3 regions of the Microbacterium sp. KNMS genome follow, and region 2 is predicted to be linked to each of the others. Evidence: riboswitches for the same ligand, from Rfam matches in the RefSeq annotation. Region 2 holds a riboswitch; each other region holds the start of a gene.
The links. Region 2 has a riboswitch for thiamine pyrophosphate ahead of thiM (hydroxyethylthiazole kinase). Riboswitches for the same ligand answer to the same signal wherever they lie in the genome.
Positions count from the first base shown of each region.

Region 1 (10,242 bases), on a different contig from region 2:
CTTGCAGAGGGATGTGTCAGCGGGCGACCGCGTACGCCGCCCGCACACGTGCGAGGCGCTCGTCGAAGGCGGGCGGCAGCGGCGAGGGCAGGTCGCCGAGGGGGAACCACGCCAGGTCGTCCGACTCATCGCTGACCTGGAGGGCAACGGCGTCGCGGTCGACGACGGCCGCGACGCCGACGTCGAGGTGCGATGCGCATCGGCCGAACCGCGAGCTCAGCGGATGGTGGTCCAGATCGACGACCCGGACGTCGCGGAGGAGACCGCGGGAGACGCCCGTCTCCTCCTCGAGCTCGCGTGCGGCGGCCTGCGCGAGCGACGTGTCCCCGGCCTCCAGGTGGCCGCCCGGCTGCACCCAGAACCTCCCCTTGCCGTGGAGGCAGAGGAGGATCTGCTCGCCGGTCGAGTCGAAGACGAACAGGCTCGCCGTGAGGTGCGCGGGCGGTCCCTCGCGGTCGAGCGCGGCCGCGCCGTGCGCCTCGAGAGCCGCGACGAAGTCGTCGTGCGCGGGGACCGACGGCCCCACCAGGGCGACGGCCTCGCGCGCGGACGCGAGCAGGGAGGAGCGCGTGTCGATCACGGCTTCGAGCCTGTCACAGGCCGCGGAGCGGAGCGAGGATCCGAGTGGCCGACAGTCGTCGGTGAAATCACCATGCACAGACATAAAGCGAACCAGGGAGCAGATCGGTAAGACACTGACCGGTACCACTGTGCATATTGCCGCCCGATTTTGCTCGATCGGCCCATGAGGCGGATACTCATGTCGCGCGCGTCCCCCGCGCACCGAGACCATGAGCATCCTCCGCACCCCGCACAGCGCCCTCGAGAGCGTCACGGTGGTCGGCCCCGGCCGACTCGGCCGGAGCATCGCCCGTGCCCTCCGGGCGGCCGGCGTCGTCGTGCACGGCCCGGTCGGGCGCGGCGAGGAGATCCCCGACGCGCCGGTCGTGCTGCTGTGCGTTCCGGACGGCGAGATCGCTGCCGCGGCGCACGCCGCGGCGGCGGCGGGGCGGATGATCGGCCACACCTCCGGCGCGGTGCCGATCCACGATGTCGACTTCGGCCTCCACCCCCTGCAGACGTTCACCGGCGATGACGACCCGGCCGTGTTCCGCGGTGTCGCGTGCGCGGTCGCGGGGCGCTCGGACGAGGCGCTCGAGACCGCGACGGGCATCGCGCTCCTGCTCGGCGCACGCGCGTTCCCTCTCGATGAGGCCCACCGGGCGGCCTACCACGCAGCCGCGTCGGTCGCGGCGAACTTCCTTGTGACCATCGCCGATGCCGCGGAGCGGATCGCCGAGACCGCGGGCATCCCGGCCAAGGAGGCGCGCCTGCTCCTCGCGCCGCTCGTGCGGCGCACCGTCGAGAACTGGGCGTCGGGAGGGCCCGCGACAGCCCTGACGGGCCCGATCGCCCGCGGGGACGAGGAGACGGTCGAGCGCCAGCGCGCGGCGATCTCGGCCGGCCGGCCCGAGCTCGTCCCGCTCTTCGACGAGCTGTGCGAGGCGACCCGCGCGCTCGCACGCAGGAAGGAGCACGCGACATGAGGATCGTGCGCACCGTGTCCGACATGCGCGCCGCCGTGCGCGCCGCGCGAGCCGAGGTCGCCTCGATCGGCCTCGTGCCCACGATGGGGGCCTTCCACGAAGGACACCTCTCGCTCATGCGCCGTGCGCGGGAGGCGTCCGACGTCGTCGTCGTGTCGCTCTTCGTCAACCCGACGCAGTTCGGGGCGAACGAGGACCTCGGCTCCTATCCGCGCGACGAGGCCCGGGATGCCGCGCTCGCCGAGGAGGCGGGAGCCGACATCCTCTTCGCGCCGTCCGTCTCCGAGATGTATCCCGACGGCTTCGCCACGACCATCCATGTCTCCGGCATCACCGAGGTGCTGTGCGGCGCGCACCGCGGCCCGCACCACTTCGACGGCGTCGCCACCGTCGTCGCCAAGCTGCTCTCGATCGTCACCCCTGACGTCGCCTTCTTCGGACAGAAGGACGCGCAGCAGGTGCTCGTCGTGCGCCGGCTCGTCCGCGACCTCGACCTGCCCGTGCGGATCGAGGCGTGCCCGATCGTCCGCGAGCCGGACGGCCTCGCGATGAGCTCGCGCAACGTCTACCTCGATGCCGCAGCGCGGGCGCAGGCGACCGCGCTGAACCGGGCGCTGACCGCGGCGGAGGATCTCGCGGCGCGGGGCGAGCGGGATGGCGCGGTGCTGCTCGCGGCCGCGCGATCCGTCCTCGCGGAGGCCGGCATCGAGCCCGAGTACCTCGAGTTGCGCGACGCCGAGCACCTCCGCCCTCTCGTCCGCGTCGATCGGGACGCGCTGCTCGCGGTCGCGGCCAGGGTCGGCGCCGCACGCCTCATCGACAACCGCATCCTCAAGGGAGAATCCTGATGCGCCGCATCATGCTCAAGTCGAAGATCCATCGCGCCACCATCACGGGAAGCGACCTCAACTACGTCGGCTCGATCACGATCGACCCCGATCTCCTCGAGGCGGCGGACATCCTCGAGCACGAGCAGGTGCACGTGCTCGACGTCGACAACGGCGCGCGCTTCGAGACGTACACGATCGCGGGGGAGCGGGGCTCGGGGGTCATGCAGGTCAACGGCGCTGCCGCCCGGCTCGTGCACGCGGGCGACACGATCATCGTCGTCTCCTACGCCGAGTACGACGAGAAGGACCTCGAGACGTACGAGCCCGTCGTCGTGCACGTCGACCGGGGCAACGGCATCATCCAGGTCGATGACGCGGTCGACCGTCTCCTGACGGCGCGCGCATGAGCACGCGGCCGGCGGCCCGCCCGCGCGTCGCGCCGGCCGACCTCGCCGCGCGCAAGGCCGCGGGCGAGCGCATCGCCATGGTGACCGCGTACGACCATCCCAGCGCGCAGGTCGCCGAGGCGGCAGGCGTCGACGTCGTGCTCGTGGGCGACTCGGCCGCGATGACGGTGCTCGGATACGACAGCACCGTGCCCGTCACCGTCGACGAGATGATCATGCTCACGGCCGCGGTCCACAGGGGTCTGCAGAGCCCTCTGCTTGTCGCGGACCTGCCGTTCGGCTCGTACGAGGCCTCCGACGAGATCGCCGTCGCGACCGCGCAGCGCTTCGTGAAGGAAACGGGGTGCGATGCGGTCAAGATCGAGCGCGGCGGCACGTCGGTCGATCGCGCGCGCGCCATCGTCCGCGCGGGCATTCCCGTCATGGGGCACGTCGGCCTCACGCCGCAGACGGCGACCGCCCTCGGCGGATACCGCGCGCAGGGGCGGACCGCCGACGACGCACTCGCGGTGTGCGAGAGCGCACTCGCGCTGCAGGAGGCCGGGTGCTTCGCGATCGTCTTCGAGGCGATCCCGAGCGACGTCACAGACGCCCTGATGCCCCGGATGAACGTCCCCGTGATCGGCATCGGAGCGGGCCCCGCCACCGACGGCCAGGTGCTCGTATTCCATGACCTTCTCGGCATATACGGGGGTCGTGCGGCGCGTTTCGTCAAGCGGTACGCCGAGCTGCGGGGGGACATGATCGCCGGCGTCGAGCGCTATGTCGCGGAAGTCCGCGCGGGACAGTACCCAGCGACCGAGCACGGCTACTCCATGCCCGAAAAGGAATCTACCCGTCTGAGGGAGCTGCTCGACGCGCTCTGACCCGCCGACTTGCGCGGCCGCGGCTCCCTGCTACTCTGATCCGGTCCACACGGGAGTCCCAGCAGGGGCTGAGAACGAGCTGACGCTGCTCGCGACCGTCGAACCTGTTCGGGTCATGCCGGCGTAGGAAGTAGGAGCAGCTCTTTTGCGCACCCTGGAAGCGACGCATTCGCTCGCATATCTGCACGACGACGAGCACGGGATCCGGGTGCCGGTCACCCGCATCGCGCTCACGGACTCGCCGAACGGCGAGCGGAACGAGCCGTTCACGGCCTATCGGACGTCGGGCCCGGGCAGCGACCCGGTGCGGGGACTGCCGCCGCTGCGGGCCGACTGGATCGCCGCACGCGGCGACGTCGAGGAGTACGACGGGCGCCCGCGCGACCTTCACGACGACGGCCGAGCGGCCGCGCGGCGCGGCGCCGCCTCCGCGGAGTGGCGGGGAGAGTCCGCCCGCCCGCGCCGCGCACGTCCCGGCCGGCGCGTGACGCAGATGCACTACGCGCGGCAGGGCGTCATCACGCCCGAGATGCGCTTCGTCGCGCTGCGCGAGGGGTGCGACGTCGAGCTCGTCCGCTCGGAGCTCGCGGCGGGGCGCGCGATCATCCCGAGCAACATCAACCACCCCGAGAGCGAGCCCATGATCATCGGGCGGGCGTTCCTCGTCAAGATCAACGCGAACATCGGGAACTCGGCCGTCACGAGCTCGATCGCCGAGGAGGTCGAGAAGCTCCAGTGGGCGACGACGTGGGGCGCCGACACGGTCATGGACCTCTCCACGGGCGACGACATCCACACGACCCGCGAGTGGATCATCCGCAACGCGCCCGTGCCGATCGGGACGGTCCCGATCTACCAGGCGCTCGAGAAGGTCGACGGGCAGGCGCATCGCCTCACCTGGGAGATCTTCCGCGACACCGTGATCGAGCAGTGCGAGCAGGGCGTCGACTACATGACGATCCACGCGGGCGTGCTGCTGCGCTACGTGCCGCTCACGGCAGAGCGGGTGACGGGCATCGTCTCGCGCGGCGGCTCGATCATGGCGGGCTGGTGCCTCGCCCACCATCGCGAGAACTTCCTCTACACGCACTTCGACGAGCTGTGCGAGATCTTCGCGCAGTACGACGTCGCGTTCTCGCTCGGCGACGGCCTGCGCCCCGGCTCGACGGCCGACGCCAACGACGCGGCGCAGTTCGCCGAGCTCGACACGCTCGCCGAGCTCACGCACCGGGCGTGGGAGCACGACGTGCAGGTCATGGTGGAGGGGCCCGGGCACGTGCCGCTGCACCTGGTCCGGGAGAACGTCGAGCGCCAGCAGGAGCTCTGCTCGGGGGCGCCCTTCTACACGCTCGGCCCCCTCGTCACCGACGTCGCCCCGGGGTACGACCACATCACCTCGGCGATCGGCGCGACCGAGATCGCACGGTGGGGCACCGCGATGCTCTGCTACGTCACGCCCAAGGAGCACCTGGGGCTGCCTAACCGCGACGACGTGAAGACGGGCGTCATCACGTACAAGATCGCGGCGCATGCAGCCGACCTCGCGAAGGGCCATCCGGGGGCGCGGGATCGGGATGACGCGCTGTCGAAGGCGCGCTTCGAGTTCCGCTGGCGCGATCAGTTCGCCCTCTCGCTCGACCCCGACACGGCGGAGGCCTTCCACGACGAGACGCTCCCGGCCGAGCCGGCCAAGACGGCGCACTTCTGCTCGATGTGCGGCCCGAAGTTCTGCTCGATGCGGATCTCCCAGGACATCCGCGACCGCTTCGGCGGCGCCGAGGAGCAGGAGGCGATCGCGGCCATGCGCCGGAAGTCCGAGGAGTTCGTCGCCGCCGGCGCGTCCGTCTACCTCGACGAGCCCCGTGTCCGGAGCTGACAGCAGGGTCGACGTCGCCGTCATCGGCGCAGGGGTCGTCGGCACGGCGATCGCCGTCGCGTGTGCGCGCGCGGGGCGCTCGGTGCGACTCATCGACCCCCGCCCGGGAGACGGCGCAACGTATGCCGCGGCCGGAATGCTGAGCCCCGCGGGCGAGCTCCAGCACACCGAGCGCGCTGCCGTGGCGCTCCACCGCGCCGCGGCGGCCGCATACCCCGACTTCGTCGCATCGCTGCCCGGCGGCGCTGCGGCGTGCGGGTACGAGGCCGCCCCGACGCTTCTCGTCGGGGTCGACGACGCCGACCGCCGTCGGATCGTCGAGCTCGTGGACGCGGCGCCCGCGGTGCAGGCGGAGCGACGGAGCGTCCGAGAAGCGCGGGCCGCCGAGCCTCTGCTCGCGCCCGGACTCTCGTGCGCGTACGCGGCGGACGGCGACCATCGCGTCGATCCGCGTGCCCTCGTCCGCGCGCTTCGGGGCGCGCTCGCGCCATCCGCTCTCCGTCCGCTCGCGGCGAGGCGCCTGCTGCGCGGGCGGGGCGGTGCTGTGCACGGTGTCGAGCTCTCCGACGGGACGGCGATCGCCGCGGCCGAGGTGGTCGTCGCGAACGCGCTCGGCGCGGCGGACCTGGGCGCGACGCCGCCCGGCGTGCTGCGCCCGGTGCACGGAGACATCCTCCGCCTCCACGCGGCGGGCCTCCCGCGCCTCGCGCACACGGTCCGCTCCCTTGTCCGCGGCCGTGCCGTCTACCTCGTGCCGCGTGTCGACGGCGGACTCGTCGTGGGCGCGACCGAGCGCGAGGACGCCGACGACGCGGTCTCCGCGGGGGGCGTGTCGGCGCTGCTCCGCGATGCGGCCGAGGTGATGCCGCTCGTCGACGAGTACCGCTTCGTCGAGGCGACCGCCCGCGCCCGCCCGGCGACCCCCGATCATCTGCCCCTCGTCGGGCGGACCGCCCCGGGCCTCGTCGTCGCGACGGGAACGCATCGCAACGGCGTGCTGCTCGCCCCGCTCATCGCAGACCTCTGCCGCCGCATCGTCGACGACGTCGCCCCGCCGCGCGGCGTCGAGGCCGACCTGCTCGACCCTGGGCGGTTCGCCCCCACCCGCCTCCAACCCGGGCGCGACGCCGCGCCCCGTGACCGTGAAGGAGTCCTCGCATGATCGAGATCGATGTCAACGGAAGTGCTCTGCGGCTGCCCGAGGGGGCGGCCGTGTCGACGGTCGTCTCGGCGCTCACGGGCCGCGCGGTGACGCCCGAGGGCACGGCCGAGGACGGCGCGCCCCTCGGCGTCGCGGTCGCGGTCGACGCGGTCCTCGTGCCGCGCGCCCGCTGGGGGTCGCATCGGCTCGGCCCGGGCGCGCGGGTCGAGGTGCTCACCGCGGCGCAGGGCGGCTGACGTGGAGCCGCTCGTCATCGACGGCGTCGCCCTGTCGTCGCGGCTCATCGTCGGCACGGGCGGTGCGCCGAGCCTCGAGGTGCTCGACGAGGCTCTGCGGGCGTCGGGCACCGAGCTCACGACGGTCGCCGTGCGGCGATACGGAAGCGGAGCGGGCGGCCTCTACGCCCTGCTGCGCGAGCGCGGCATCCGCCTCCTCCCCAACACCGCGGGCTGCCGCACGGCGCACGACGCGGTGCTCACGGCCGAGCTCGCGCGCGAGGCGTTCGGCACGAGCTGGATCAAGCTCGAGGTCGTCGCCGACGACACGACGCTCCTGCCCGACCCGGTCGAGCTGCTCGACGCCGCGGAGCGGCTCGTCGCGGAGGGCTTCACGGTCTTCGCGTACACGAACGACGACCCCGTCACGGCGCTGCGGCTCGAGCAGCTCGGGGTCGCGGCGGTCATGCCCCTCGGCGCGCCGATCGGGACGGGCCTCGGCATCCTCAACCCCCACAACATCGAGCTCATCGTGTCGCGCGCATCGGTTCCCGTCGTGCTCGACGCGGGCCTCGGCACGGCGTCGGAGGCGGCGCTCGCGATGGAGCTCGGCTGCGACGCGGTGCTCCTGGCGACCGCGGTGACCCGCGCGCACGACCCCGTGCGGATGGCCGCCGCGTTCCGCCATGCGGTCGAGGCGGGCCATCTCGCCGCGCATGCGGGGCGCATCCCCCGCCGGCGGCATGCCCGCGCATCGTCGGAGACCGAGGGGATGGCGGTCCTGTGACGGCGCTCGTGGCACCCGGTCCGGCGCTCTCCGACGATGAGCGGGAGCGGTACGGCCGGCAGCTCATCTTGCCCGGCATGGGCGATGCCGCGCAGCGCCGCCTCCGTGCGGCGCGCGTGCTCGTCGTGGGCGCGGGCGGCCTCGGCTCGCCCGTGCTGCTGGCGCTCGCCGCGGCGGGGGTGGGCGTGCTCGGCGTGGTCGACGACGACGCCGTCGAGCTCGGCAACCTGCAGCGCCAGGTGATCCACCGGGTCGCGGACATCGGACGACCGAAGACGGCATCCGCACGCGACGCCATCGCGGCGCGGAACCCCGGGATCGAGGTGCGCGCCCACGCCCTGCGTCTGGATGCGCGGAGCGCGGCCGGCGTTCTCGCGGACTACGACCTCGTCGTCGACGGCTCGGACAACTTCGCCACGCGGTACCTCGTCGACGACACGGCGGCGGCGCTCGGCCTTCCGCTCGTCTGGGGGTCGGTCCTCCGGTGGGAGGGCCAGGTCGGGGTCGTCTGGGCTGAGCGCGGCACGCGCTACCGCGACCTCTACCCGGATGCGCCGGGAGCGGCGCTCGACTGCGCGACGGCGGGCGTGTTCGGCCCGCTGTGCGCGCTCGTCGGCGCCCAGATGGCGGCCGAGGCGATCAAGCTCATCACGGGAGCAGGACGCCCCCTCCTCGGCCGCGTCGTCGTCGTGGACGCACTCGGCGCCGGATGGCGCGAGGTCGCGTTCGCGGCGGATGGCCCGGCGCAGGCCCCAGCGGATGGCCCGGCGGAGGCCACGGGGGACGGCGGGGCGGGGGCCACGGAGGATGGCGCGGTGCCGATCGTCTCGGCCGCCGAGCTCCGCGCTGCCCTGGCCGGGGGCGCCGCGCCTCTCGTCGTGGACGTGCGCGCGCCATCCGAGCCCGGGGCCATCCCGCACGCCGTCCGCTGGACGCTCGACGAGATCGAGGCCGGGGAGGAGCCGCCCGAAGCCGTCCGGCGTGCGCTCGTCGAGCGGCGCGAGGTCGTCGTGCACTGCGCCCTCGGGGTGCGGTCGCGCCGCGCGGCCGAGGTGCTCCGCGGGCGCCCGGAGTGGCGCGCTCACCCGCTCCGCTCGCTCGCGGGTGGGATCTCGGCGTGGCACGCGCTCGAGCAGGCCCCGGCGCCGACGTGCGCCGCGGCGCCGTGACGCGATTCGGGAAAACCCGAAAGAACGTCTCCGGCTGACTCTGGGGCGCCCGCGCGAGGGCCGCCCTAGCTTGGAGGCATGACCACACAGCTCGCCTCCGCTTCGACCGCGAGGACGTCGCGCCCGCTCCGGGTGGCCGGGGCGATCGCCCATCTCGCGGCGCTCGGCTTCCTGGGCGCCTTCGCGTTCACCGCTCTCTTCGGGCTGCTCGGCTTCGGCCTCGGCACCCTCCCGCTCCTCGGCTTCGGGCTCCTGCTGCTCGTCGCCTTCGTCTACGTCCTCTTCGCCGTCGCCTGGCTCGAGACCGCGCGTGTCGACGGGCTGTACGGCTTCGGCCTGCCCGCGCTCGCATGGCGCCCCCGCGTCGGCCCCGGCTTCGGCGGCTGGATCCGCACGCTCCTGCGTCAGGCGGTCGACCCGCGCATGTGGCGGGCGATCGCCAACCTCGCGATCGCGACGGTCTTCGGCGTGATCGTCATGGGGCTCTTCCGCCTGCTCATCTGGTCCATCGCGATCTGCTTCGCTCCTCTCTCGGGCGCGGACACGGTGCGCGGCGCGTTCGGCCTCGAGTTCGCCGCCGCGTGGGCGCCGCTCGCCGGCATCCTGGGCGTCATCGTGACCGCTGCCGGGATCGTCGGGCTCGCGCTCCTGCACGGCGTGCTGAGCCGCGCGATCGTCGTGCCGTCGCAGGAGGAGCAGCTGGCCGCGCAGGCCCGCACCTCCGACGCGCAGCGAGCGGGCGCCGTGCGCGCCTCCGAGGTGGAGCGGACGCGCATCGAGCGCGATCTCCACGACGGCGTGCAGCCCCGTCTCGTCTCCGTCGGGATGACCCTCGGCCTGGCCCAGCAGAAGATCGACAGCGACCCCGATGCCGCCCGCTCGCTGATCGAGGAGGCGCACACCTCGACGAAGGCGGCCATCACCGAGCTCCGCCAGCTCGCGCGCGGCATCCACGCGTCCGTGCTCGACGACCGCGGCCTCGACGCGGCGCTGTCCGCGCTCGCCGGGCGCTCGCACATCCCCGTGCACCTCGACGTGCGGATGGACGGCCGGTGCAGCCGGGAGGCCGACGCGGCGGTCTACTTCGCGATCGCGGAGTCGCTCACGAACGCCGCGAAGCACTCGCGTGCCGCGGAATGCCGGGTGGTCGTGCGCCGTCGCGACGACGGCGTGCTCTGGGCCCGGGTCGAGGACAACGGCATCGGCGGGGCACGCGTGCTCCCCGGCGGCGGCCTCGACGGCATCTCGAACCGCATCCTGTCGGCGGGCGGCACCGTCCGCCTCGACAGCCCGAACGGCGGACCGACCGCCCTGGAGGTGAGCGTGCCATGCGCATCCTGATCTGCGAGGACTCAGTCCTCCTGCGCGAGGGCCTCGTGCGCC
Region 1 is NZ_JBSQBP010000013.1:35,177-45,418, forward strand. It holds gene ACWXWW_RS09670 (NUDIX hydrolase) at 17-580, opposite strand; gene ACWXWW_RS09675 (DUF2520 domain-containing protein) at 792-1,547, shown strand; gene panC (pantoate--beta-alanine ligase) at 1,544-2,395, shown strand; gene panD (aspartate 1-decarboxylase) at 2,395-2,784, shown strand; gene panB (3-methyl-2-oxobutanoate hydroxymethyltransferase) at 2,781-3,650, shown strand; TPP riboswitch at 3,690-3,797, shown strand; gene thiC (phosphomethylpyrimidine synthase ThiC) at 3,796-5,526, shown strand; gene ACWXWW_RS09700 (FAD-dependent oxidoreductase) at 5,513-6,688, shown strand; gene thiS (sulfur carrier protein ThiS) at 6,685-6,924, shown strand; gene ACWXWW_RS09710 (thiazole synthase) at 6,926-7,690, shown strand; gene ACWXWW_RS09715 (ThiF family adenylyltransferase) at 7,687-8,859, shown strand; gene ACWXWW_RS09720 (histidine kinase) at 8,938-10,200, shown strand; gene ACWXWW_RS09725 (response regulator transcription factor) at 10,188-10,242, shown strand, end outside.
Region 1: it holds a riboswitch for thiamine pyrophosphate, as region 2 does, so the genes downstream of both, thiC (phosphomethylpyrimidine synthase ThiC) here and thiM (hydroxyethylthiazole kinase) in region 2, are expected to answer to the same signal.

Region 2 (10,242 bases):
CGACTGCTCCCGCGCGACGGCATCGCGCCGCTGAGCGAAGAACGCGAGCTCGTGCCGGGCCGACACGTCGAAGGCCGTGCGCATGCGCGCGAGGCGCGCGTCGTCCGCGGCCCTGGCGTGCTCCTGCGTCCAGCGGATGGCCTCGCGCGTCGCGAGGTCGAACGCGTCGGATGCGTACATCTCGAGCCAGTCGGCATACGGATGGCCCGGGCGATTCGCGGCCGCGAGGCGCGCGCCGATGTCCTGGTAGAGCCAGAAGCACGGGAGCACCGCGGCGACGAGCACCGCGTGGTCGCCGGCCGCTGCCGTCGCCCGCAGATGATCCAGGTACGCCATGGTCTCGGCGGACGGCGTCGCCGGGGCGTCGGCCGGCGCATCGTCCAGCCGGGCGCGGTGCAGGGAGAGCTCGGTCTCCAGGCAGCTGTGCGCGGATGCCGCCCAGAAGGCCTGCTCCTCGAGCGTCGGCGCGAGCTCCGCGGCCCGGCTCAGCACGCGCGCGTACGTGCGCAGGTACAGCGAGTCCTGCGCGAGGTAGTGCGCGAAGTCGTCCCGATCGAGCGAGCAGTCCGCGAGTGCGCGCACGAACCACACGTCGTCGATGCCGGCGCGCAGCGGTGCGATGTCCTCCCACCAGGCGTCGAGCTCGGCGTCGCGGCGCGGGAGGCCTCCCGTCCGCCACAGGCCCGCGAGATGGTGGAGCGGGCCGTGCCCTCCCGGGCGGCCCACCTCGAGCTCGGAGCCCGACGCGATCGCGTCGCGCAGCCATCCGCGGGCGAGGCGGGCCGCCCAGGTCCAGTCGCCCTCGCGCGCGCGGAGCGTGGCGAGCGCCGCGGACAGGGAGCACCCCGTGCCGTGCGTGGCGGTCGTCTCGATCCGCGCGTCCGAGAATTCGGCGATGAGGCCATCCGGCCCCACCAGCGCGTCCGGGCACGCCGGGCCGTCGAGGTGCCCGCCCTTCGCGAGCACGAGCACGCCGTGGCGACGCGCGAGCGCGGCCGCCTGCGCGAGCGCGTCCGTCCACGATCCGATGGCCGCGACACCGGTGAGCACGGCCAGCTCCGGGAGGTTCGGCGTCACGACGTCGGCGAGCGACAGGAGATCGTGCAGCGCGCGCTCGGCCTCGGCGTCGATGAGGCGATCCCCGCTCGTGGCGATCATGACGGGATCCAGGACCACCGGCGGGCGCGTGTCGAGGCCGCGCAGCCAGTCCGCCACGACAGCGACGATCTCCGCCGTGCCGAGCATGCCGATCTTGACGGCGTCGATGCGGATGTCGGCCGCGAGCGCGTCGAGCTGCTCGCGCAGGAACGACGCGGGCGGCACGTGCACGCCCGAGACGCCCTGCGTGCTCTGGGCGGTGAGCGCCGTGATCGCGGCCATGCCGTAGCCGCCGCACGCGGCGATCGACTTGAGGTCGGCCTGGATGCCCGCCCCTCCCGACGGGTCGGAGCCGGCGATCGCGAGGATGTTCGGCACGGCGGTCATGCGACGACCTCGGCGTCCGCCCACTCGAACCGCAGCGCGGCCGCCGCCGCGGCGGGGAACTCCGCCGAGCAGATGGCGCGGACGACCGCGATCCCGGCGGCGCCCGCGCGCCGCGCGTCGCGTGCGTCGCCCGGGCCGACGCCGCCGATCGCGACGCACGGGAACTCGTGCGCGAGCTCGGCGAAGGCCGCGAATCCGCTCCATCCGATCGGGGTCGGATGGTCCTTCTTCGTCGGGGTGGCGCGCACCGCGCCCACGCCCAGGTAGTCGACCGTGCCGGCGGGGAGGCGCCGCAGCGCCTCGAGCTGGCGCGGCAGGCTCGCGCTCAGGCCGATGATCGCGTCGTCGCCCACGAGGCCGCGCACGCGGTCGGCCGGCAGGTCGGTCTGCCCGATGTGGACGCCGTCGACGGACGCTCCCGCGGCCTTCGCGGCCAGGTACACGTCGACGCGGTCGTTCACGAGCAGCGTCGCACGGCCGCGCGTATGCCCGGCAGCGGCCTCGACGAGGGCGAGGAGATCGGCGGCGGACAGGTCCTTGCCGCGGATCTGCACGGTCGATGCCCCTCCGTCGACCGCCTGGGCGACGACGTCGACGAGCGAGCGGCCGGTGATCGTCGCGGCGTCCGCGACGAGGTAGAGGGAGAGGTCGAGAGGTCGCGCGGTCATGCCGGCACCTCCGTCGCGAAGCGCTCGGGCGCGGACACGTCGACCGAATCGACCCCCGCGAGCGCGTCGAGGAACGCCACCGCGAACGAGCCGGGGCCCGTCGCGACGGCCGCCGCGCGCTCGGAGGCGGCCGCGTAGACGGCGTGCGCCGCGATCGTGCCCGCGAACGCGGCATCCGGGCCATCCGCTGCCGCGACGCAGGCGGCCACGACCGCTCCGAGCGAGCAGCCGCCTCCCGTCATGCGGGTGAGGAGCGCGCTCCCGCCCGCGATGCGCTCCGTGCGCGCGCCGTCGGTGACCGCGTCGACCGCGCCCGACACCGCGACGACCGCGCCGGTGCGCTCGGCGAGCGCGCGGGCGGCGTCGAGCGCCGCATCGACCTCGTCGGCCGCATCGACCCCGCGCCCGCCCGAGCCGGCGCCCGCGAGCGCGAGCACCTCCGAGGCGTTGCCGCGGATCACGGTGGGCCGGTGCGCGAGCAGGTCGCGCGCGACGCCGGTGCGCAGGCCGAGGGCGCCCACGCCCACGGGGTCGAGGACCCACGGCGTGCCGGACGCGCGTGCCGCGGCGACCGCGGCGGTCATCGCCGCGCGCTGCTCGGCGGTCGGCGTCCCGAGGTTGACCAGGAGCGCCGACGCGAACGCCGCGCACTCCCCGGCCTCCTCGGGGATGTCGGCCATCACGGGCGCCGCGCCCACCGCGAGCAGCGCGTTGGCCGTGACGTTCACGACCACGGCGTTGGTGATGCACTGAACGAGCGGCGCGGTCTCGCGCAGTCTCGACAGCACGGCCCCGGGGCCATCGGATACCGACAGGTGCGCGTCACTCATCAGCGACATCCCTCCGCTCGTCCTAACGAGATCAGGTGCATACGGGTGTGATCTCAGTCCCGGATGGGGACACCCCGTGTCACTGCGAGCGAGCATAGCGGGTCCGCGATGGCCCGCGCGCCGGGTCGCCTACGCTCGAAGGGTGACCTCCCCTTCCGCGACCGAGAGCGCCGGCATCCGCGTCGCCGTCTCGACCGTGATCTTCTCGCTGCGCTCGCGGCCCGGGGCCGACGCGCTCATGATCCCGCTCGTGCGCCGCACGCGGGAGCCGTTCGAGGGCGCGTGGGCCCTCCCGGGCGGATGGCTCGACGAGCGGGAGGGGCTCGACGACGCCGCCGCCCGCACGCTCGCCGAGACGACCGCGCTCAGCCCGAGCTACCTCGAGCAGCTCTACGCCTTCGGCGACGTCGACCGCTCCCCCACGCGCGTCGTGTCGGTCGTCTACTGGGCGCTCCTGCGCTCGGACCTCGTGGATGCGCAGCGCGCCGCGGAGGACGCGCCGGAGAACGTCGAGTGGTTCGACGTGGACGATCTGCCGGCGCTCGCCTTCGACCACAACCGGATCGTCGACTACGCCGTGTGGCGGCTGCGCAACAAGGTCGGCTACAGCCGGATCGCGCACGGCCTCCTGCCCGACGAGTTCACGCTGACCGAGCTGCGGGAGGTCTACGAGGCCGTGCTCGGGCGTCGCCTCGACCCGTCGAACTTCCGCCGCCTCCTCGAGGGCTCCGAGGCGCTCCTCCCGACCGAGTCGTTCCGCACCGGCAAGCATCGCCCGGCGCGGCTGTACCGCTACAACTCGGAGGTCGAGCTCGCCGATCGCGGACCGCTCGGACCGGCCTGAGGAGCCCGCTCGCCTTTGTGGTCAACCTGACTTAAAGTGGTGTCGACGACTTAGAGTCGAATCGACACGAACAGGGGTCCCCATGGCCGCGACCAGCATCACCCTCACCGCCCGCGACGCGAGCGTCGACCACGAGATCCAGGCGATCGTCTCGGGCGGCGCCGCGGGCTCGACGTGCTCGACCGACCTCGCCGCGGGGCCCTGGAGCTTCGACGCCGTCGCCGGTTACGGCCCCGGCGCCTCGATGGGCGACGTGATCCCGACCGACGCCCCGCGGCAGGGCGAGCTCCCCCGCGCCTACCGCGAGGCCCCGGAAGCCGAGCTGCATGATCGCATCCGGGCGGCGAAGGCGGCGCTCGGCGACCGCGTCGTGGTCCTCGGCCACTTCTACCAGCGCGACGAGGTCGTGCAGCACGCCGACTACGTGGGCGACTCGTTCCAGCTCGCGGGCGCGGCGAAGGCGCACCCCGAGGCCGAGGCGATCGTCTTCTGCGGCGTCCACTTCATGGCCGAGACCGCCGACATGCTGTCCCGCCCGGAGCAGTCCGTCATCCTGCCGAACCTCGCCGCGGGCTGCTCGATGGCCGACATGGCCGACATCGACCAGGTCGAGGAGTGCTGGGAGCAGCTCGCGGACGTGTACGGCCCGCTCGACGTGCCGGACGAGGACGGCCGCGTGCCGGTCGTCCCGGTGACCTACATGAACTCCTCCGCGGCGATCAAGGGCTTCGTCGGCCGCAACGGCGGCATCGTGTGCACGTCGTCCAACGCGCGCACCGTGCTCGAGTGGGCGTTCGCCCGAGGGCGCCGCGTGCTCTTCTTCCCCGACCAGCACCTCGGGCGCAACACGGCCAAGGCGATGGGCGTGCCGCTCGAGCGCATGCCGCTGTGGAACCCTCGCGCGCCGTACGGCGGGTCGTCCGAGGAGACGCTGCGCGACGCCGAGGTCATCCTCTGGCACGGCTTCTGCTCCGTGCACCGCCGCTTCACGGTCGACCAGATCGAGACCGCGCGCGCCGAGCATCCGGGCGTGCGCGTCATCGTGCATCCGGAGTGCCCCATGCACGTCGTCGACGCCGCCGACGAGGCGGGATCGACCGACTACATCCGCAAGGCGATCGAGGCGGCGACCGAGCCGACCACGTTCGCGATCGGCACCGAGATCAACCTCGTGCGCCGGCTCGCCGCCGAGCACCCGCAGCACACGATCTTCTGCCTCGACCCCGTCGTGTGCCCCTGCTCGACGATGTACCGCATCCACCCCGGCTACCTCGCGTGGGTGCTCGAGGAGCTCGTCGCGGGGCGCGTGGTCAACCGGATCGGCGTCGACGACGCGGTGGCGGACCCGGCGCGCGTCGCGCTCGAGCGGATGCTCGCGGCCAAGCCCCTGCCGACGGGAGGCGCGCGCGCATGACCGGGGTCATCGTCGTCGGAAGCGGCGTCGCGGGCCTCGCGACGGCGCTGCACCTCGCGCGCGGCGGGGCGGATGTGCAGCTGGTCACGAAGGCGGGGATGGCCGACGGCAGCACGCGGCACGCGCAGGGCGGCATCGCGGCCGCGCTCTTCCCCGATGACAGCGTCGAGAGCCACGCGGCCGACACGCTCGCCGCGGGCGCCGGACTGTGCGACCCCGCCGCGGTCGACGTGCTCGTGTCGGAGGGGCCGGCGCGCGTGCGCGAGCTCATGGACCTCGGCGTCGCGTTCGACCGCGACGCCTCGGGCGCCCTGGCGCGAGGACTCGAGGCCGCGCACGCGCATCCGCGCATCCTCCACGCGGGCGGAGACGCGACGGGCCTCGCGATCGAGATCGCGCTCATCGCGGCCGCGCTCGAGGCGGGCGTCCGCCTTCGCGAGCGGACGCTCCTCGCCGACCTCCTCGTGGAGGACGGACGCGTCGCGGGAGTCGAGCTGCTCGCCGACGGGCGCCGGGAGGTGCTCCGGGCGGATGCCGTCGTGCTCGCGACCGGCGGAGCGGGGCGGCTGTGGGCGCGCACCACCAACCCCGACGTCGTGACCGGCGACGGCATCGCGGCCGCCCTGCGGGCGGGGGCCGCGGTCGTCGATCTCGAGTTCGCGCAGTTCCACCCCACCGTGCTCGCCGAGGGCACGCCGTTCCTCGTCTCCGAGGCGGTGCGCGGCGAGGGCGCCGACCTCATCGACCTCGACGGGCGGCGCTTCGTGCTCGACGACCACCCCGACGGCGAGCTCGCGCCGCGCGATGTCGTCGCGCGATCGATCGCCCGGCGGATGGCGGAGCAGGGCGGGCGCCCCGTCCTCCTGGACGCGACGCGCATCGGCCGTCGGCGACTCGAGGCGCGCTTCCCGACGATCGCGAGGGCGCTGGCAGCGCGCGGGCTCGACTGGGCCGCGCACGCGATCCCCGTCGCGCCGGCCGCCCACTACCTCATGGGCGGGATCGCGACCGACCTCGACGGGCGCACGAGCCTGGCCGGCCTCCTCGCCGTCGGCGAGTGCGCGCGCACGGGCGTGCACGGCGCCAACCGCCTCGCTTCCAACTCCCTTCTCGAGGGCGCGGTCTTCGCCGCGCGCGCGGCCGCGGCCATCCTCGCGGGCGACGTCGATGCGGCGCCCGCGCTCCCCTCCGCGCCCGGCCCCGAGTTGCCGTCGGAGCTCGCCGCCGTCCCGCCCTTCTCGCGCGCCGCCCTGCAGCGGCTCATGTGGGATCACGTGGGGCTCCTCCGCGACGGCGCGGGCCTCGCGCACGCCGTGGCGGTGCTCGCCACGTGGCAGGACGCCCTCCCCCGTCCGCAGACGGTCGCCGCGCATGAGGACGCGGGGCTCGTGCGCGTGGGCCTCGCCGCGGCGAGCGCCGCTCTCGCCCGGCCGGGCTCGGTGGGGTCGCATTTCCGCACCGACGACGCGTCCGCACACGCGCGCGAACTCGTCTCGGCGGGTGCCGCATGCTGACGGCGTCGACGATCGAGCGCGCCGTGCGCGCCGCCCTCGAGGAGGACGCGCCGTGGGGAGACCTCACGAGCGAGGCGTTCCTTCCCGCATCCGCTCACGCGCGGGCATCCCTCGTCGCGCGCGAGGACGGCGTGTTCAGCGGAGGCGAGGTCTTCCGGGCGGCGTTCGCCCTCACGGATCGCGCGACCGACGTCGACCTCCGCGTGGCGGACGGCGCGCCCTTCGCCGCGGGCGACGTGCTCGCGACCGTCGCCGGGCCGGCCCGCGCGGTGCTCACCGCAGAGCGCATCGGGCTGAACTTCACCCAGCGGATGTCGGGCGTCGCGACGCTCACGGCGCGGTTCGTCGCCGAGGTGGCGGGCACCCGCGCGCGGATCGTCGACACCCGGAAGACGACGCCGGGGCTCCGCGCGTTCGAGCGGCACGCCGTCCGCTGCGGCGGCGGGCACAACCACCGGCACTCGCTGTCAGACGCGGTCATGGCGAAGGACAACCATCTCGCCGTGCTCCAGGCCGGCGGCGCCGACCTGACGACCGCCCTCCGCGCGGGCATCGCGCGTCTGCCGCACACGGCGCATGTCGAGGTCGAGGTCGATCGCATCGACCAGATCGAGCCCGTGCTCGCGGCCGGAGTCGACACGATCATGCTCGACAACTTCTCTCTCGACGACCTCCGTCGCGGCGTCGGGATCGTCGGCGGGCGAGCGATCGTCGAGGCGTCGGGCGGCGTCGACCTCGGGACGGTGCGGGGCATCGCCGAGACGGGCGTCGACGTCATCTCGGTCGGCGCGCTGACGCACTCCGCCCGCGCGCTCGACCTCGGTCTCGACATGCGCGTGAGCTGAGCCGTGCTCTACCTCGACAACGCCGCGACGACGCCCGTGCGGCCCGAGGTGCTCGCGGCCATGGAGCCCCACCTGACGCGCGCATTCGGCAACCCGTCGAGCCACCACACGGTCGGCGAGCGAGCCGCGCGCGCTCTCGAGGACGCCCGCGCCAGGGTCGCGGCCGTGCTCGGGATGCGCCGAGGCGACATCGTCTTCACCTCGGGCGGAACCGAGGCGAACAACCTCGCGGTGAAGGGGATCGCCCTGGGCGCTGCGGCGCGTGCACGGCACGTCGTGACGACGCCGATCGAGCACGAGTCGATCCTCGCCTCGGCCGATTACCTCCGCCGCCTCCACGGGTTCGAGGTGACCCTCCTCCCCGTCGACGCGGACGGCCTCGTCCGGCCGGACGACGTCGCCGCAGCCCTCCGCGACGACACCGCGCTCGTGTCGATCGGGCTCGCCAACAACGAGATCGGCACCGTGCAGGACGCGCGGGGCATCGCCGATGCGCTCGCGGGGCGCCGCGTCCCCCTGCACCTCGACGCCGTGCAGGCGGCGGGATGGCTACCGCTGGCCGACACGGGCGCCGACGCGATCGCGCTCGCCGGCCACAAGATCGGGGCACCGCCCGGCACCGGCGTGCTCGCCGTGCGCGGACGCATCCCGATCGAGCCGCTCCTCCACGGCGGCGGCCAGCAGCGCGGTCGCCGCAGCGGCACCGAGGCGGTCGCGGATGCCGTCGGATTCGCGACGGCGCTCGAGCTCGCCGACGCCGAGCGCGCCGAGAGCGCTCGGCGCGTGGCGGCCATCCGCGACGCCTTCATCTCACGGGTGCTCGCGCTCGTGCCCTCGGCGCGCCTCACGGGCCATCCGACCCGGCGCCTCCCCGGCACGGCGAGCTTCACCTTCGCGGGCACGAGCGGCGAGGCCGTGCTGCTCGAGCTCGAGCGCCGCGGCGTCGTGTCGTCGAGCGGGTCGGCCTGCGCCGCGGGAAGCGACGAGCCGTCGCACGTCCTCGTCGCGCTCGGGGTCCTGCCCGAGGAGGCGCAGACCGCGGTCCGCTTCACGCTCGCGCACCGCCACGAGGGCTCGCTCGACGCCGTCGCCGACGCGGTCGCCGCTGCGGTTGCGGCGGTCTGACCCCGGTGTCCCCGTGCGCCGATAGTCTCATCCGGTGACCACCGCTCCCCTCGTGACCGTCGTCGTCCCGGGCTTCGACATCGAGGGATACATCGCCGAGGCGCTCGACTCGCTGCGCGCGCAGACCCTGACCCGCTGGCGCGCGATCCTCGTGGACGACGCGTCGACCGATGGCACGGGCCGCGTGCTCGAGGAGTTCGCCGCGCGCGACGATCGCTTCCGGGTCATCCGGCATCCGCGGCGCAAGGGGCTCGGCGCGGCGCGCAACACGGCGCTCGCGCACGTGGACACGCCGTACCTGGGCTTCCTCGACGGCGACGACATCATGGTCCCGCGCGCGCTCGAGACGCTCGTCGGGTCGCTCGAGACATCCGGAAGCGACGTCGCGGTGGGGGCGTACGTGCGCCTGTGGCCCGAAGGAGGGTCGTACACGGCGGGAGAGGTCCAGCCGTGGGTCTCTGCCTCGACGAGCCCGCGGCGCGTCGGCGTCACGCTCGACGCGCACCCCGAGGTCACCGGGAACGTCGTGGCGTGGTCGAAGGTCTCGCGCACGGGCTTCTGGCGTGCGCACGACCTGCGGTTTCCCGAGAACGCGCTCTACGAGGACCAGGCGATCGCTCAGCGGATGTACACGGCCGCGCGTGCGATCGACACGGTCCCCGACGTCGTCGTCCAGTGGCGCGTGCGCGCCGACGGGAGCTCGATCACGCAGCACGAGGCCGACCCCCGCGTCTTCCGCGCGTGCCTCGCCGCGATGCGCGACGGCCTCGCGGTGCTCGCCGGCCACGGCGCCGCGCAGCGTGCCCGGGCGGGTCAGATCCTGCGCATGGACATCCCTCGACTCTCCGCGATCGCCGACGCGTCCACTCGCTCCGACCTCGACGCGTTCGCCGCCGAGGTCGAGGCACTGCACCGGGCATAGCCCCCTTCCGTCCCGTCCCCCTCCCCCGGCCCTTCCCCCTTCCATCCCATCCCCCATGTCTCACCTCCCGCGTTCTCCGGCCGGGTCCTTGCCACGAGTGGCCGCCATCCGCCCCTCTCACCGGCCGGACGCGGCAGATGCCCGAAGGGACGTCGCCTCTCACCCACGCCGCGCGACCGCGGCGCGCAGGTCCGCGAGGAGGTCCGCGGGATCGGAGAGGTCGGCCTGGGTCACCGGGAGGTAGATCCAGCCGAGTGCCTCGAGACGACGCCGCCGCGCGAGATCTCGGCGCCACTGGTCCCGATCGCGGTGATGGTCGCCCTCGTATTCGACGGCGATCCGCTGCGCGGGCAGTGCGAGGTCCACGCGCGCGATGAAGCGGCCGGACGCATGGCGCACGACGAAGTTCGCCGCGAAGGGCCCGAATCCCGCGCGGACGAGCAGCAGCCGCAGCTCGGTCTCCTTGGGCGACTCGGCACGGCTGTCGATGAGCGCGACCGCCTCGCGGAGGACGCGCGACTGCCTGTTCCGAGGACGCCGCGCGAGCTCCGCCTCGATGGCGGCCGCGCCGTGGTCGTGGGCGACGCGATCGCCG
Region 2 is NZ_JBSQBP010000009.1:30,891-41,132, reverse strand. It holds gene thiD (bifunctional hydroxymethylpyrimidine kinase/phosphomethylpyrimidine kinase) at 1-1,485, opposite strand, end outside; gene thiE (thiamine phosphate synthase) at 1,482-2,153, opposite strand; gene thiM (hydroxyethylthiazole kinase) at 2,150-2,983, opposite strand; TPP riboswitch at 2,975-3,070, opposite strand; gene ACWXWW_RS07370 (NUDIX hydrolase) at 3,126-3,827, shown strand; gene nadA (quinolinate synthase NadA) at 3,910-5,241, shown strand; gene nadB (L-aspartate oxidase) at 5,238-6,755, shown strand; gene nadC (carboxylating nicotinate-nucleotide diphosphorylase) at 6,749-7,600, shown strand; gene ACWXWW_RS07350 (cysteine desulfurase family protein) at 7,604-8,725, shown strand; gene ACWXWW_RS07345 (glycosyltransferase family 2 protein) at 8,760-9,647, shown strand; gene ACWXWW_RS07340 (hypothetical protein) at 9,807-10,242, opposite strand, start outside.

Region 3 (10,242 bases), on a different contig from region 2:
ACGCGATGCGGCCTCCCACTTCAGCCCCGTCGCGAGCGTCTCGCGCGTGCGGCGCGCCACCTCCATCGACGCCGCCGTCTCGGCGCGCAGCCGCATGGTCTCGCGCTCGTGATCGTCGGATACCGCGGCGAGCCGGCTCTCGTGCTCGGCCGCCAGCGTCGCGACCTGGTCCTCATGCGCGCGGGTCAGCTCCGCGGCGCGCGTCGCACTCGCGACCTCGATCTCCGCCACTCGACGACGTGCGCGCTCCCTGCCGCGGCGGTTCGCGATGACGAGCACCACGACCGCGATGAGGAGCACACCGCACCCCGCGCCTGCCACCCACAGCCACTGCGTCTCATCCACGACTCCAGCCCATCACATCTCGGCGTCATCCTCGTCGCGGCGTCCCGCTGAGGTGCGACTCAGGTCTCGGGGAGCGAGCGGAACGCCTCCGCGAGGGCGTCGCGGGCGATCCGGAGCCCGGGCAGACGCTGTGCCGACACGCGCGTCGAGGTGAAGATCTCGCGGTGCGGCGAGCCGGGCAGGTCCACGAGACGCGGCTCTGCCTCGTCGGCCGCGACAGCGAGACCCGGGATGAGCCCGACGGCATGCCCGGCGGCGATGAGACGGAGGTGCGCGGAGAGGTCCGTCGCCTCGTACCGGATGTCGGGCTCGAACCCCGCAGCCCGGCACTGCTGCACCGCCCACGCGCGGGCGGCTGTCCCCTCGGGCTCCATCACCCAGGCCGCCTCGCGCGCGTCGGAGAGCGACGCGATGCCGCTCGCGGGCCCCGCGGCGAAGCGGATCGGGTCGCGGCCGAGCAGCTCGCGGTCGAGCCCGGCGCGATGCGGCCGCGTATGGCCCGGGTACTGCTCGGCCATCGCGAGATCGAAGCCCCCGGCCTCGGTCTCGAAGAGGCCGTGCTCGGGAGGGGTGACGATCACCTCGACGCGCAGCGCGGGGAGGGCGTCGCGAAGGGCGTCGAGCATGCGGGGGATGAGCGTGCGCGCGCTCGTCTGGAGCGCCGCGATCCGCAGCGGCGCCGCGTCGGGCGCCAGGGCCGCGAGCTCGCCGCGCAGCGCCTCCTCGGCAGCGAGCAGCTGGGCGGCGTGGAGGGCGACCGCCTCGCCCGCTGCCGTCAGGCGCAGACCTCGCCCCTCCGGCTCGAGGAGGGGGAGGCCGACCTCCCTCTCGAGCTGCTGCAGCTGATGCGACACGGTCGATGCGCTGTAGCTGCGCGCGGCCGCGACGGCCGAGACGGTGCCGCGCATCCGGAGCTCGTGCAGGAGCAGGAGACCGCGGCTGTTCCAGGGAGTCGCCATCGTTCGAGAATATCGAAAGGTCATGCGCGAAAACGTGCGCTTTTGCCGGATGGTGGACGGTCGCACAATGAGAGCGATCCTCTCGAGAAAGACCTCGCCATGACCATCGCACCCCCGTCATCCGCTCACGAGGCGGCACACGTCCCCGGCATCGACCCGCAGCTCGCGGAGGAGGCGATCGCGCTCGTCCGCACCTGGCTGCGCGAGGCGCGCGACGAGAAGGTCGACGCAGCCGCGAAGAACCTCGCCGGCGTCCTCCGCGACCCCAACGGCCTGGCATTCACCGTCGGCTTCGTCGACGGCGTCGTGCGCCCCGAGGACACGGGCGTCGCCGCGCGCTGTCTCGCCGGCCTCGTGCCGCTCATCCCGCGCTTCCTGCCGGCCCCGCTGCGCGGGCTCATCCGTCTCGGCGGCGCGCTCGCGCCCGTCCTCCCGAGCGTCGTCGTGCCCGCGAGCCGCGCCGTCCTGCGCCGGATGGTCCGGCACCTCATCGTCGACGCGCGCGACGAGAAGCTCGGATCGACGCTCGCGCGCCTGCGCGGCGAGGGCATCCGCCTCAACGTGAACCTCCTCGGCGAGGCCATCCTCGGCCAGCGCGAGGCCGATAAGCGCCTCGCCGGAACCCGACGCCTCATCGAGCGCGACGACGTCGACTACGTGTCGATCAAGGTGTCCTCGACCGTCGCGCCGCACAGCCCGTGGGCGTTCGACGAGGCCGTCGACCACGCCGTCGCCGCACTTGCGCCGCTCTACACGGCCGCTCGCGCGAACAGCACGTTCATCAACCTCGACATGGAGGAGTTCAAGGACCTCGACCTCACGCTCGCGGTGTTCATGCGCCTTCTCGAGCGCCCGGAGTTCCACGACGTCGAGGCCGGCATCGTCCTCCAGGCATACCTCCCCGACGCGCTCGGCGCGATGATGCGCCTTCAGGAATGGGCGAGTGGTCGCGTCGCGCGAGGCGGCGCCCCGATCAAGGTCCGCGTCGTGAAGGGCGCGAACCTCCCCATGGAGCAGGTCGACGCGGAGACCCACGGCTGGCCGCTCGCGACCTGGCCGAGCAAGCAGCACAGCGACGCGTCGTACAAGGCCGTGCTCGACTACGCGCTGCACCCCGAGCGCGTGCGATCGGTGCGCATCGGCGTCGCGGGCCACAACCTCTTCGACATCGCGCTCGCGTGGCTGCTCGCGAAGCGCCGCGGCATCGCCGACGGCCCGGGCCTCGAGTTCGAGATGCTCCTCGGGATGGCCACGGCTCAGGCCGCGGTCGTGCGCCGCGAGGTCGGGTCGCTCCTCCTCTACACGCCGGTCGTGCACCCCGACGAGTTCGACGTCGCGATCGCGTACCTCATCCGCCGCCTCGAGGAGGGCGCGAGCCCGGAGAACTTCATGTCGGCCGTGTTCGACCTCGACGCCGATCCCGCCCTGTTCGCGCGCGAGCGCGACCGCTTCCTCGCGTCGATCGACCTCATGCCGAGCGACGTGCCCCCGTCCAACCGGGTGCAGGATCGCCGTGAGCCGCAGCCCGAGGGTCCGCGCGACGGCTTCCGCAACGCGCCCGACAGCGACCCGAGCATCGCCGGCAACCGGGCCTGGGCCGCGGAGATCCGCGCCCGCATGGCGGCGTCGACCCTGGGCGAGGAGACGCTCGCCGCGCACACGCTCCGCGCGCTCGAGGAGGTCGACGCCGTCGTCGACGGCGCGGTCGCGGCGGGCGAGGGATGGCGCGCGCTCGCCCCCGAGGAGCGCGCGGCGATCCTGCATCGCGCGGGCGACATCCTCGAGGCCCGGCGCGCCGAGCTGCTCGAGGTCATGGGGTCCGAGTGCGGCAAGGTCATCGAGCAGGGTGACCCCGAGGTCTCCGAGGCGGTCGACTTCGCGCACTACTACGCCGAGAGCGCCCTGCGGCTCGCCGAGGTCGACGGGGCCGTGTTCGAGCCCGTCCGGCTCACCGTCGTGACGCCGCCCTGGAACTTCCCCGTGGCCATCCCCGCAGGCTCGACCCTCGCCGCGCTCGCCGCAGGGTCGCCGGTGATCCTCAAGCCGGCGTCGCAGGCGCGACGCTGCGGCGCCGTGCTCGCCGAGGCGCTGTGGGAGGCGGGCGTCCCGCGTGACGTGCTGCGTCTCGCGCGGGTCGAGGAGAACGAGCTGGGGCGCCGGCTCGTGTCGCACGAGCGCGTCGAGCGCGTCATCCTCACCGGCGCGTACGAGACCGCCGAGCTCTTCCGGTCGTTCCGGCGCGACCTCCCGCTCCTCGCCGAGACGAGCGGTAAGAACGCGATCATCGTCACCCCGTCGGCGGACCTCGACCTCGCCGCGAAGGACGTCGCGTACTCGGCGTTCGGCCACGCCGGCCAGAAGTGCTCGGCGGCGTCGCTCGTCATCCTCGTGGGATCGGTCGCCCGCAGCGAGCGGTTCCGCCGCCAGCTCGTGGACGCGGTCGAGGGCTACGAGGTGGGCATGCCGTGGCAGGCCGCCGCCCGGATCGGCCCTCTCATCGGCCCCGCTGAGGGCAAGCTCCGCCGCGCCCTCACCGAGCTCGAGCCCGGTCAGACGTGGGTGCGCGAGCCGAAGCAGCTCGACGACGCCGGCGCCCTGTGGACGCCAGGCATCCGCGACGGCGTGCAGCCCGGCAGCGAGTTCCACCTCACGGAGTACTTCGGCCCGGTGCTGGGCATCATGACCGCCGAGACCCTCGACGAGGCGATCGACCTCGTGCGCGCCGTCGACTACGGCCTCACGTCGGGGTTGCACGCCCTCGACGAGGACGAGATCGCCCGGTGGCTCTCGCGCATCGACGTCGGCAACGCCTACGTGAACCGCGGCACGACCGGCGCGATCGTCGAGCGCCAGCCGTTCGGCGGCTGGAAGAAGTCGGCGGTCGGCGCCGGGACGAAGGCCGGCGGCCCGAGCTACCTCTTCGGGCTCGGCACCTGGACGGATGCGCCCGTCGTGACGGCGAGCAGGGCGGATGGCGCGGCGCGGCGCGCGGTCGAGGCGCTCGGCGCCGCGGATGGCGCGGAGTGGCTCGAGAAGGCGCTCGCAACCGACGTCGTCGCGTTCGCGGAGGAGTTCGGCGTCGCACGGGATGTGCAGGGCCTCCGGCTCGAGCAGAACGTGCTCCGGTACGCGCCGGTTCCCGTGACGATCCGCTTCGACGGACGCCCGCCGGCGGAGCTCGTGCGCGTGGCGGCAGCGGGGCTGCGTGTCGGCGCCGAGCTCGTCGTGAGCACGCCGACTGCTCTTCCCGAGCGGGTCGCGACGTGGCTGACGGACGCGGGCGTCGAGGTGACGTTCGAGGATGCGGAGGCGTGGGCGGCCCGCGCGGCGCGCCTCGCCCAGACGGGCGGGCGCATCCGCCTCCTCGGCGGTGCGCTCGCCGACGTCGTGGCGGCGACGGACGGCGCGCCCAACGTCGCCGTGTACGACGGTCCTGTGACGTCGGCCGGCCGCGTGGAGATGCTGCCGTTCCTGCACGAGCAGGCGGTGTCGATCACCGCGCACCGGTTCGGCAACGAGCGGCGGTACGTCGTTCCCGGTCTCGCCGACGCCTGATCAGAGGGCGGGCCGCTCCCTCCCGGGGCGGTCCGCCTCTGTCACCCCGTCCGTCCGCGCCTCGCCCGATCTGCATGTCGCCCGCCCCGCAGGTCGCCCGCTCTGGATGCCGCCCGATCTGCATGTCTCACTCCCGGCGGGATAGGGAGGCCGAATCCCGCGCTGAGTGAGACATGCTCGGCCGGCCTCCCGCGCCGAGCGAGACATGCTCGGTCGTCTGGCCGCGCCGAGCGAGACATGCTTGGTCGGTCGGGTCAGTCGAGGCCGAACAGCGACAGCGGGTGCGTGAGCCTCCACCAGAAGGAGGGCGGGGGCACGTCGTCGGTGAGGGTGAGCGCGACGCTCGTGTCGTCCATCCCGCCCTGCACGGCCAGCGTGCCGACCTCGTCGCCGGCTTCGGCTCCGAGCTCGACCTCGTACGACGGATCGGTGGATGGCGCGACGCCCTGCCACGAGATCACCTGGGCCTCGTCGGCGGTCACGATCGTGCTCTGCGCGCCCCACTCGGTCCTGACGTGCGCGACGGGCACCTCGGCGGCGACCGCGGTCGTCAGCTGCATGCCCTCCTCGAGCTGCGCGAGGAGCTCGCGGCTCACGATCGCGCGGCTGTCGTCGTCGGGCTGGCCGACGACCGCGGCGTAGAGCGTCACGCTCGTCTGGCCGATCGTGACCTCCTTCGCGGACAGGAGGTTCCAGTACTGCGTGCCCGTCGACCACAGCGAGCCGGTCTTCAGGCCGACCACGCCCTCGTCCCCGATGAGCGGGTTCGAGTTCTCGACGAGCCCCGCTCCCGGGAGCACGACGGAGTCCTCGGCCATGATGCTCGCGAGGACCGGATCCTCGAGCGCGATCTCGGCGAGGCGGATGAGCGAGCGCGCGTCGGCGGTGTTCGCCGGGTCGATGCCGCTCGGGTCGGCGACCGTGATGCCCGTGAGCTCGTGCTGCGCGAGCCAGGCCTGCGCGTCGGCGAGCCAGGCCTCCTGCGTGCCCCACAGCTCGAGGACGAGTCGGTCGACGTAGTTGTTCGCCGAGCCGAGCATGACGCCCTGCAGCATCTCGTGCAGCGTGAGCGTGCCGCCCACGGGGACATCGAGCGACGACTCATCGGCCGTGAGATAGGCCCAGTACTCGTCGCTGTCGGCCTGCGTGAAGGCGTAGGACGGCCCATCCTGACCCAGCTCGAGGCCCTCGCGCTCGATGATCATGAGCGCGGTGATGATCTTCGTGATGCTCGCCATCGGCAGCGCCTCGTCGCTCGAGGCGATCGGGCCGCCGGGGCCGCCCTCCGCCGCGAGCGCGGCGATGCCGTCCTCCGGCCAGGTGACGGGGAACTCCTCGCCGATCGGCGTCTCGACGGTGAGATCCGAGATGGTGGGGGCGACGTTCGCGAGCGGCCACACCGCGCAGGATGCGACGTAGCCGAGGGCGAGCACCCCGAGGGTGACCGTCGGCCCGAGCCAGAACCGGCGGCGCGTGCGCGGCGGAAGGAGCGATGGCTCGACGGGCACGAGGCGGCTCGTGGGGAGCGCGCCCGCCGTGCGCGAGGCGGCGACGGCGTCGGGGTCGACCCAGCCGAGCGCCGTGAGCGCCGCAGCGGCGTCCTGCGACGGCGCGGTCTCCGCCGCAGGGATGTCGTCGATTGCCACCCGCATACGGTACCCGCTGCTCCTGCGAAGACGGGAAGCGGCTCGTGGGATGCGAGTAGAATCAGCCCACATCACACGGGAGTCCGCCGAGCCGGACTGAGAGGACGCGAGCCGCGCGTCGACCGTCGAACCTGATCCGGGTCATGCCGGCGAAGGAAGGAGAACGAATGTCCACGTCCGTTTCCGCAGGACAGACCGCGACCGGACGCCGCTTCACGTGGCGGGTCGTCGACATCGTCGTCGCGAGCGTGATCGGCGTCGCGTGCGCGGTCGTGTTCCTCGTCTGGAACATCGCCTACGAGCTGCCGAGCACGCTGCTCAGCCCGCTCCTGCCCGGGCTCGGCGGCCTCGTCGCCGGCCCGTGGCTCATCGCGGGCGTGATCGGCGGACTCGTCGTCCGCAAGCCGGGCGCCGCGCTCTACACCGAGCTGCTCGCCGCCGTGATCTCGGCGCTCGTCGGCAACCAGTGGGGTCCGCTCACGATCGTCTCGGGCCTCGTGCAGGGCCTCGGCGCCGAGATCGTCCTCGCGATCTTCCTGTACCGCGCCTTCGGTCCCGTCGTCGCGGCGCTCGCGGGCGCTGCGGCGGGCCTCGCCTGCGGCATCAACGACATCGTCAACTGGTACGCGGGGGCTGACGCGGCCTTCACGGCCATCTACATCGCGTCGACGACGCTGTCGGGCGCCGTCATCGCCGGCCTCGGCGGCTGGGCGATCGTGCGCGCACTCGCGGCGACCGGAGCGCTCAGCCGCTTCGCCGCGGGGCGCGACGTCGCGCGACGCGTCTGACGTGACGGCGGCGGAGACCCGCCCCTGCGGCATCCTCGCCGAGGGGTGGGGATGGCGGTACGGCACGCGCCTGGCATGGGCGGCCCAGGACGTCACGCTGTCGATCCGGCCCGGGGAGCGCGTGCTGCTTCTCGGAGCGAGCGGATCGGGCAAGTCGACCGTGCTGCAGGCGCTCGCCGGCGTGCTCGGCGGGGAGGACGAGGGAGAGCAGGCGGGCCGTCTCCTCGTCGACGGCGCGCCGCCGGAGGCCGCACGCGGACGGACCGGGCTCGTGCAGCAGGACCCCGACGCACAGGCCGTGCTCGCGCGCGTCGGGGACGACGTCGCGTTCGGGTGCGAGAACCTCGGCGTCCCGCACGACGAGATCTGGTCGCGCGTGCAGGAGGCGCTCGCGATCGTCGGCCTCGACGTGCCGCTCGACCGCTCGACGTCCGCCCTGTCGGGCGGGCAGAAGCAGCGCCTCGCCCTCGCCGGTGCGCTCGCCATGCGCCCCGGGCTCCTGCTGCTCGACGAGCCGACCGCGAACCTCGATCCCGAGGGTGTCGTCGAGGTGCGCGACGCGGTGTCGCGCGTCGTCGCGCACACGGGCGCCACGCTCGTCGTCGTCGAGCACCGGGTCGACGTGTGGCTTCCCGTCGTCGATCGCGTGATCGTCCTCGGCGACGGGCAGCAGGGCGTCGTCGCGGACGGGACGCCCGAGGTCGTCCTCGCCCGACGTGGCGCCGAGCTCGCGTCGGGCGGCGTGTGGGTGCCGGGCATCCCGCCGCGTCGCCCCGGCTCGCCGCGCCACGCGCCGGGCGCTCCTCTCCTCGCTGCGGAAGCGCTGCAGGTGGGGCGCCTGCGCGACACGGCCGTGGCCGGCCCCGTCGACCTGGAGGTGCGCCCCGGCGAGGTGCTCGGCATCACCGGCCGCAACGGCGCGGGGAAGTCGACCCTCGCGCGCACGGTCGCAGGGCTCCTGCCGCCGGTCGATGGCCGAGTGGCGGCGGCACCCGAACTCGCGGCAGGGGCGGGCCCCGCGCCCATCCGATGGCGCTCGCGCGAGCTCCTCACCCGGATCGGCACCGTGCTGCAGTCGCCCGATCACCAGCTCCTCGCGAACACGGTGCGCGCCGAGCTCGAGGTGGGCATGCGCGCGCTCCGAGTGCCCGACGCGGAGATCTCGGCGCGCGGGGAGGAGCTCCTCGCCGCGCTGCGCCTCGCGCACCTCGCGGACGCCAACCCCCATACCCTCTCGGGCGGCGAGAAGCGCCGCCTCACGGTCGCGGCCATGCTCGCGACCCGGCCGCGCGTCTGCGTCCTCGACGAGCCGACGTTCGGCCAGGACGCGACGACGTGGGCCGAGCTCGTCGACATCATCGCCCGGCTGCGCGACGGAGCAGACGCCGCTCCGTCGGCGGTCGTCGCCGTGACGCACGACGCCGACGTCCTCACGGCCCTCGAGGCGCGCGTCCACCGCCTCGACGGAGCGGGGGTGCTCGGATGATCCCAGCGCCGCCCATCCCTCGGGGCCCGCTCGCGCACGTGAACCCGGTCGCGAAGCTCGGCGCCGCGCTCCTCATCGCGTTCCCGCTCATCCTCACGATCGACGTCGTCTCGGCGGCGGTCGCGCTCCTCCTCGAGATCCCGCTGCTCCTCGCCGCCGGCGTCGACGCGCGCACGTTCTGGCGCCGCACCGCGCCCGTCTGGATCGCGGCGCCGCTCGCCGCCGTGACGATCGCGCTGTACGGCGAGCCCAGCGGCACCGTCCACTTCGAGTGGCTGCTCGTGCGCGTGAGCGACGGATCGCTCGCCCTCGCCGCCGCGACGTGCCTGCGCATCCTCGCGCTCGCGCTGCCCGGCGTCGTCCTCTTCGCGACCGTCGATCCGACGGATCTCGCGGATGGTCTCGCGCAGCGCGTGCGGCTCCCGGCGCGGTTCGTGCTCGGTGCGCTCGGCGGCATGCGCCTGGTCGGGCTCCTCTTCGACGACTGGCGCGAGCTCGAGCTGGCCCGTCGTGCGCGCGGCGTCGCCGATACCCGCCGTGTGCGCCGCGTCCTCGGGATGGCCTTCGCCCTCGTCGTCCTCGCCCTGCGTCGCGGGGCGACCCTCGCGACCTCGATGGAGGCGCGCGGCTTCGGGAGCGACCGCGCCCGGACGTGGGCGCGCCGCTCGCCCTGGGGCGCGCGCGAGTGGATGCTCCTCGCGATCGGCCTCGGCATCTCGCTCACCGCGGTTGCCGTCGCGATCGCGACGGGCGCGTGGAACTTCATCCTCGGCCCGAGCTGAGCCCGGTGTCGTCGGGGCGGGCATAATCGGACGCGGCTCGACAACCCACGACGCGGAGGCGGACATGGAGCACAGGACACTCGGACGAACCGGACGCGACGTCTCCGTCGTGGGACTCGGCACGTGGCAGCTCGGCGCCGACTGGGGCGACGTGTCGGAGGCCGACGCGCTCGGCGTGCTCGCGGCGGCGACGGAGGGCGGCGTGACGTTCTTCGACACCGCCGACGTCTACGGCGACGGCCGCAGCGAGCAGATCATCGGCCGCTTCCTCGACGAGCGCGGTCTGCGGGACGACATCACGGTCGCGACGAAGATGGGCCGTCGCGTCGATCAGGTGCCCGAGAACTACACGCTCGAGAACTTCCGGGCGTGGACCGACCGGTCGCGCGCCAACCTCGGCGTCGACACTCTCGATCTCGTCCAGCTGCACTGCCCGCCGTCGTCGGTGTACGCCGACGACGCGGTCTTCGACGCGCTCGACGTGCTCGTGGACGAGGGGGCGATCGCCCACTACGGCGTGAGCGTCGAGACCGTCGCGGAGGCGCTCACGGCGATCGCGCGGCCGAACGTCGCGACCGTGCAGATCATCGTGAACGCCTTCCGCCTCAAGCCGCTCGACGAGGTGCTCCCCGCGGCGCAGGAGGCCGGGGTCGGGATCATCGCCCGGGTGCCGCTCGCGTC
Region 3 is NZ_JBSQBP010000023.1:2,801-13,042, forward strand. It holds gene ACWXWW_RS13775 (nuclease-related domain-containing protein) at 1-345, opposite strand, end outside; gene ACWXWW_RS13780 (LysR family transcriptional regulator) at 405-1,304, opposite strand; gene ACWXWW_RS13785 (bifunctional proline dehydrogenase/L-glutamate gamma-semialdehyde dehydrogenase) at 1,404-4,859, shown strand; gene ACWXWW_RS13790 (D-alanyl-D-alanine carboxypeptidase family protein) at 5,114-6,505, opposite strand; TPP riboswitch at 6,571-6,681, shown strand; gene ACWXWW_RS13795 (ECF transporter S component) at 6,673-7,293, shown strand; gene ACWXWW_RS13800 (ABC transporter ATP-binding protein) at 7,295-8,779, shown strand; gene ACWXWW_RS13805 (energy-coupling factor transporter transmembrane component T family protein) at 8,776-9,561, shown strand; gene ACWXWW_RS13810 (aldo/keto reductase) at 9,626-10,242, shown strand, end outside.
Region 3: it holds a riboswitch for thiamine pyrophosphate, as region 2 does, so the genes downstream of both, ACWXWW_RS13795 (ECF transporter S component) here and thiM (hydroxyethylthiazole kinase) in region 2, are expected to answer to the same signal.